3 regions of the Brevibacillus halotolerans genome follow, and region 2 is predicted to be linked to each of the others. Evidence: riboswitches for the same ligand, from Rfam matches in the RefSeq annotation. Region 2 holds a riboswitch; each other region holds the start of a gene.
The links. A riboswitch is a leader RNA that binds a small molecule or an ion and turns the genes downstream of it on or off. The one in region 2 is predicted to bind S-adenosylmethionine.
Positions count from the first base shown of each region.

Region 1: another riboswitch for S-adenosylmethionine. It lies ahead of O0550_RS13855 (2,3-diketo-5-methylthiopentyl-1-phosphate enolase); the one in region 2 lies ahead of O0550_RS05885 (sugar ABC transporter substrate-binding protein).
Region 3: another riboswitch for S-adenosylmethionine. It lies ahead of O0550_RS01870 (PLP-dependent transferase); the one in region 2 lies ahead of O0550_RS05885 (sugar ABC transporter substrate-binding protein).

Region 1 covers NZ_JAPTNK010000010.1:53,485-55,750, forward strand. The annotation lists gene O0550_RS13850 (DUF1722 domain-containing protein) at 1-357, opposite strand, end outside; SAM riboswitch class I at 368-491, opposite strand; SAM riboswitch class I at 717-846, shown strand; gene O0550_RS13855 (2,3-diketo-5-methylthiopentyl-1-phosphate enolase) at 934-2,148, shown strand; gene O0550_RS13860 (2-hydroxy-3-keto-5-methylthiopentenyl-1-phosphate phosphatase) at 2,145-2,266, shown strand, end outside.
Region 2 covers NZ_JAPTNK010000003.1:210,729-212,994, forward strand. The annotation lists gene O0550_RS05885 (sugar ABC transporter substrate-binding protein) at 1-905, opposite strand, end outside; SAM riboswitch class I at 1,046-1,156, opposite strand; gene O0550_RS05890 (branched-chain amino acid ABC transporter substrate-binding protein) at 1,228-2,266, opposite strand, start outside.
Region 3 covers NZ_JAPTNK010000001.1:427,716-429,981, forward strand. The annotation lists gene rpmI (50S ribosomal protein L35) at 1-63, shown strand, start outside; gene rplT (50S ribosomal protein L20) at 165-524, shown strand; SAM riboswitch class I at 654-762, shown strand; gene O0550_RS01870 (PLP-dependent transferase) at 860-2,023, shown strand; gene O0550_RS01875 (aminotransferase class I/II-fold pyridoxal phosphate-dependent enzyme) at 2,020-2,266, shown strand, end outside.

The DNA of each region.
Region 1 (2,266 bases), on a different contig from region 2:
TTGCAATAAGACATGCCAGGAGCCGCTTTCTTGCTCCGTAAGTTTTCCGCGCAGATGACCGAATGCATGACTCAAGGCATTACAGGCATTGCCTGAATCAATAGGCAGTTTTCGCATCTTCTGAAATTCATGTAATAACTGTTCTGCAAATATACTCCAATCGCGTTCGCCTGTTTCGCGAGACGTTTTTACTTGATCCCGAAATGCTTGTGAGATTTGCTTATATTTTTGATAACACCTCATCATGACCCAATACTTATGCTCTGCCCATATCTGTTCACACCATGCTTTGCTTACCAAAGAAAAAGAAAACCTCTTTTCCGAAGAAAAGAGGTCGTTTTGACATGTCATATTCATAAAACGTTCCCCCTTATCTACCAGAATTTTACATGTCTCTGCAGGAATTAGCACCGTGCACATGCCAGGTTAGCGGCTATGTGTCGGTTGCTGGGTTTCATCGGGCCAGTCCCTCCACCGTCTCTGGATAAGGTATCCATTAAGTATATGTAATTGTAGGTGAACACAGGTTCCTATCCTGCGTAGCTAAAGCCTCATAAATGAATCGTTAGTAGAAATATACACAGGTAATCCAGTTATGTCAAACAATTTATTCAACTCAGTTTTTATTTATAAAAAGGGTTGACGCATGTTACAAAAAGGGATAAGATGATCTCCAAGAATCAGCTTCAATTTTGACAATTACAACAATTACCTAGCTCTTATTGAGAGAAGGCGGAGGGACTGGCCCTATGATGCCCGGCAACCCTCGCATCGGGATAAACGATGCGAAACGGTGCTAAATCCTACACATAATCGTGCTGTACTGATTTATGTGAGAGATAAGAGAAGAAGATGATCTGTCTATCGGACGCCTCCTTCTCTTGAAGGGGGCGTTTTTAGTTGATAAATTCTCTACCTACAAGGAGGCCATCCATGAGTACAGATCGAATCCTCGTAACCTATTTAACTCAAGCAAAGGATTTACAAAAAAAAGCGGAAGGTATTGCAGTTGGTATGACAGTAGGCTCATGGACGGACCTTCCTCTGGCAAAGCAGGAGCAGCTACGCCCCTATTTAGGTGAAGTAGCGGATGTATCTCCTCTTGAATCCACCTCATCAGGTGAAACACGAGGTTATATCACGATTAGTTATCCAACCATATGCTTTACACAGGATATCCCTTCTCTTCTTACAGGGGTATTTGGCAAACTATCAATGGACGGGAAAATCAAGCTGGTAGACATTCAGCTTCCTCCTTCTTTTTTACAAGGCTTTCAGGGTCCAAAATTCGGCATAGAAGGAATACGGGAAATAACCGGTGTGCATGATCGTCCATTATTAATGAGTATTTTTAAATCATGCACAGGTTTGTCACTAGAGGAACTAGAAGTGCAATTTCGTGCCCAAGCAGAAGGCGGCCTTGATTTGATTAAGGATGATGAAATTTTCTTTGCTGATGATAAAGCTCCATTTATCCAACGTATCAGACGCTTCAAAGTCATTTCAGATGAAATTGCAGAACAAACCGGTAAGCCTGTCTTGTATGCCGCTAACCTTACAGGGCCTAGCTCACAGCTTATTGAACGGGCGAAGCAAGCTGTCGATGCAGGTGCTTCCTGCCTTTTGTTTAATGCACTTGCTTTTGGCTTCGATCTCCTGCAACGTCTAGCAGAAGACCCGGACATTCAAGTGCCAATCATGGCGCATCCCGCACTCGCCGGCGCCTATTATCCTAGTCCTGATCACGGCATTGCCGCTCCGCTCCTGCTCGGTAAGCTATTGCGTTTAGCCGGGGCTGATTTAGTGTTATTCCCTTCTCCATACGGAAATGTAGCATTAGATAAGAGCGAGGCTACTCAGCTAGCTAATCATTTAGTTGAGGAATACGGCACCTTGCAACCTGCCTTCCCTGTTCCATCAGCGGGTATTCATCCCGGATTGGTTCCCCAACTGTACGCCGACTTTGGCCTAGATCAGGTTGTTAACGCAGGCGGCGGCATTCATGGGCACCCACTCGGAGCAACAGCAGGCGGTCGAGCATTCCGTGCCGCTATTGATGCATCCGTGAATGGAATCAGTCTTACAGCAGCAGCTTCCGACTCTAATGAACTGCGACTAGCACTAGAAAAATGGGGAGGTTCTGCATGACGAAACAGCTTGTGCTTTTTTGCGATTTCGATGGAACGATTACAGAAAAAGACAATATTGTGGCAATCATGCGCCACTTTCATCCCCCAGGCTGGGAAGAGTTAACCGAACAAATTTT
Region 2 (2,266 bases):
CGTCCAATATCAGAAGGGTCTACGGCTGCCGTGGCAATCCATGGTGAATTTTGGTCTTGTAGCATTTGCAAATCCTCATCGCTCATATCTATGCCGTATACCTTAATTTCATTGCGTCCAGCCTGCTGTATCGCGCGTGTCGCACCTTTAGCAAATTCATCCCAAGCAGTCCAAACTGCTGTGATATCTCCTTTGTTTGGATACTGCTTCAGAATCGCTTCCATTTGCGCTTGCGTATCAAGAGCCGTGTTAGCAGAAGCTGATCCGAATGCAGCAATTTCGTTAAAGCCTGAATTTTTGTCCATAAATGCCTTATAAGCGATTTGACGACGTTCCATTGGAGTAAAACCAGCTACCCATATCTTCACAATATTTCCTTTGCCACCTGTGTCTTGTGCCATTTTGTTTAGTGTTTGTTCAGCCAATTTGATATCATCTTGCTCTACTACTGTTACTCCCGGAATATCTAATCCTGTATCAAAAGCTACAATTGGAGTCTTTTGAGCCAAGGCCTTTTGAACACCTGGTGCTAAGCTATCTGCACGTCCATGATCCAGCAAAATGCCATCAAATTGTTGGGTAACAGCCGCGTCCACATGTGAAGCCATTTTAGCAAGGTCATTATCCCCGCTTAAAACTGTCAGTTCTCCCCCCAGCTTCTCTACCTCTTCCTTCACGCCTGCAATATATTGAGATGAAAACGAACCAATATTAAATTGCACCACCAGCGCAATTCGTTTTTTCTTATCTGTCGTAGGTTGATCCCCAGCAGTTTCACTACTTGATGCTGACACGTTATCGGCTTTTGATGTAGAGGTTACACCACAACCGCTTAGCACACTTCCTATTAGAAAGAATATTGCGAATAAATAGACGGAACCTTTGTTAATTAGACCTTTCATCATGTTTCTCCCCTTTTTCATTTATCTCTTTTTGTGAAAAAATGTACAATACTCATTGGTTCAGTCATAGCTGAGTACTACTCGATATAAAAAAGCCCCTTTTCCTAAGAAAAGAGGCTTGTGTATATGGAAACCCACTACGCCTCTTATCTCTCAGGTTTCCCTGCAGGAGGTAGCACCTTGATGTCTTGTTAAACAGACATTAGGTTGCCGGGCGTCATCGGGCCAGTCCCTCAGCCAACTCTTGATAAGAGAGTATTTTAAATTTTGTAACGTTTTTTCTTACAACAGATATTACACCTGGGTCCTTATCCATGTCAATAGATTATTTTGCTTCACCTTCAAATTTCTTTGAACCGCCTGCATAGGTATAAATAAACACCTGCGCATTCTTATTGTCACCTTTATCATCGAAAGAAACATGTACAAACTGTCCTTTAAAATCTTGTGTTTTGTGAATGGCTTCGAATACTTGAGCACGAGTTGGCTTTTTGTTTCCATTCGCTTTAGCCGCCTCCTCAATGCCATTGATAGCTACAGCCATGGCATCGTAGCCAAACGAGGTAAATATCCCCAGCTTTTTGCCTGTTGAGCCTTCAAATTCCTGTATCCATTTCTTCCCTTCTTCTGTTGCTCTTACGTCACCAACAGTGGAGGTAAACACGACACCCTCTGCTGCAGGTCCCGCAATTGTAAACATTTCAGCAGAATCAAGACCATCAGCACCCATAAACACACCGGTAAATCCTTTTTCCCGCAACTGCTTAATTAAAATTCCTGCCTCTGCATAATAACCGCCAAAATAGACCATTTCTGGCTTCTTCGCTAACACTTGGTTCACCACTGCACTATAGTCCTTCTCACCAGCAGTCAAGCCTTCAAAACCTAGAACGCTAACACCATCCTTCTCAAATTGCTTCTTTACTTCATTGGCTAAGCCTTGGCCGTACGCTTGTTTATCATGAATGACCATTGCATTTTTTACATTCAAGGTATTTTTTGCATAAATAGCCGCTTTTCTTCCTTGTTCGTCGTCGCGTGCACAAATACGATGTGCTACTTTTTTACCTCCCTCAGTAAATTCCGGCCCTGTTGTAGAAGGCGATACCATGACCAAACCAGCTTTTTCATAAGCTGTTACAGCAGACAAGGATGAACCCGTAGTCACGTGACCTACAACCGCTACTACGTCGTTGTCGTTAATCGCCATTTGGGCGTTAACAACACCTTGTTTAGGTTCTGCTTGGTCATCTAAAGGTTTTAATTCAACGTTAAGGCCTAAGTCTTGTAGTTCCTTCTGCTTTAATTTTAGTGCATATTCGGCACCTGCTTTGGCGGAGTCACCATAATCTGAAGCTGAACCT
Region 3 (2,266 bases), on a different contig from region 2:
AAAGGTGGAATGGTTTCTAAAGGAGACCAAAAACGCATTGAGCAAATGATCACTTACTTGTAAGATTCATTTCTGCTCATTTTCCGCAACGAAAAATTTTCTAGCATGAGCCCCATAAGCGTCTATAGAGAGACCGCCATGCTACAGATCAGGAGGAATTGATTATGCCAAGAGTAAAAGGTGGCATTGTGACACGTCGTCGTCATAAGAAAATCTTGAAATTAGCCAAAGGTTACTTTGGTTCTAAACACCGTCTGTTTAAATCCGCTAATGCACAAGTAATGAAGTCCCTGATGTACGCTTATCGTGACCGTCGTCAGAAAAAACGTGACTTCCGCAAATTGTGGATCACTCGTATCAATGCACAAGCTCGCATGAATGGTCTTTCTTACAGCCGTTTAATGCACGGTTTGAAACTAGCTGGTGTTGAAGTAAACCGCAAAATGTTGGCTGATCTAGCTGTTAACGATAAAGCAGCTTTCAACGACATTGCAGCAGTTGCTAAAAGCAAATTGAACGCGTAATACCGTTCTTTTAGAAAAAGGCTGTCGAATTTATTCGGCAGCCTTTTTTGATTGATGCGAAAGAAAACCACTTGACATCGTTTAAAGTGTCTGATAATTTTAGAATCAACACAAATTGAATAGCATGACTTCTTATCCAGAGAGGCGGAGGGACTGGCCCGTTGATGCCCGGCAACCACTTGTTTATTGCAAGATGGTGCTAATTCCTGCAGGACAATTTTGTTCTGAAAGATGAGAAGGTTTGCTTACGGATTTCTTTGCGTAGCCAAAGCCTTCTTTCATCGAAAGAGGGCTTTTTTGTTTGGAAATAAGGCGAGATAGAGGAGTGGAACAGGATGCATATTGACACACGTTTGGCACAAATCGGGGTAGGGAAAGACAAAACAACAGGATCGCTTAGCTTTCCGATCTATCATGCAACAGCTTACCGACATCCAGCATTGGGGGAAAGCACAGGTTTTGATTATACGCGGACGGCTAATCCGACGCGAGCGGTACTTGAGGAAGCAATCGCTAATCTAGAGGGAGGAGACGGTGGCTTTGCCTGCTCTTCCGGAATGGCAGCGATACAAACAATAGTAGGCTTATTCTCCTACGGCGACCATTTGGTTGTTTCGCTTGATCTATATGGCGGGACATATCGATTATTCGAGCAAATCATGAAACGATACGGTATAACCTGCACGTATGTTGATATGTGTCAGCCAGAGCTAGTGGAGGCTGCTATTACTAGTCAAACACGCGCTTTGTTCATCGAAACCCCTACCAATCCCCTTATGCAAATTACAGATTTGAAATGCATGATTGATATTGCCAAACGCTATCAATTGCTATCCATTGTTGACAATACATTTATGACCCCCTATTATCAGCGACCGTTGGAGTTAGGAGCAGATATCGTCTTTCATAGTGCTACGAAGTATTTAGCTGGACATAATGATGTGCTATCTGGCTTGATCGTGACGAAGGGTGCTGATCTGACCGAAAAGATCGGTTTCTTGCATAATTCTATAGGAGCAGTGCTTGGCCCGCAGGATTGCTGGTTGGTGATACGTGGATTAAAAACATTGGCATTACGCATGGAGCGTCATCAATCAAATGCTTTTGCTGTGGCTGCATTTTTGCAAACTCACCCAGCGGTGGCAGAAGTCTTTTACCCTGGATTACCTACTCATCCGGGATATGATAGTCAGACGAAACAAGCAAGTGGCTACAGTGGAATGGTTTCCTTTCGCATTAAGGAACAATCGATGGTCGCTATCTTTTTAGAGCAATTACGAGTGATTTCATTTGCAGAAAGCCTAGGCGGTGTAGAATCCTTATGCACCTATCCTGCAACACAGACACATGCCGATATACCAGTAGAAGTACGGGAGCATGTAGGAGTCTGCAACCGATTGTTGCGTCTATCAGTAGGAGTTGAACATCCAAAAGATTTGATCGCTGACCTAACCTTTGCTTTGGATAAATGTTTACAAATAGAGGAGTGTATCCGATGAACTTTGCAACCAAAATCCTTCATGGTGCGTGTGGAATAGATCGTGTAACGGGAGCTTCAAGCATCCCAATCTACCAAGCCTCTACTTTTCATCAACAAGATATTGATCAGCCTGGTACCTACGATTATGCAAGATCAGGGAACCCTACGCGGCAGGCGTTAGAAGAAACGATTGCCGCGTTAGAGGGGGGAGAACGGGGTTTTGCTTTTTCATCTGGAATGGCTGCCATTTCCAGCGTATTTC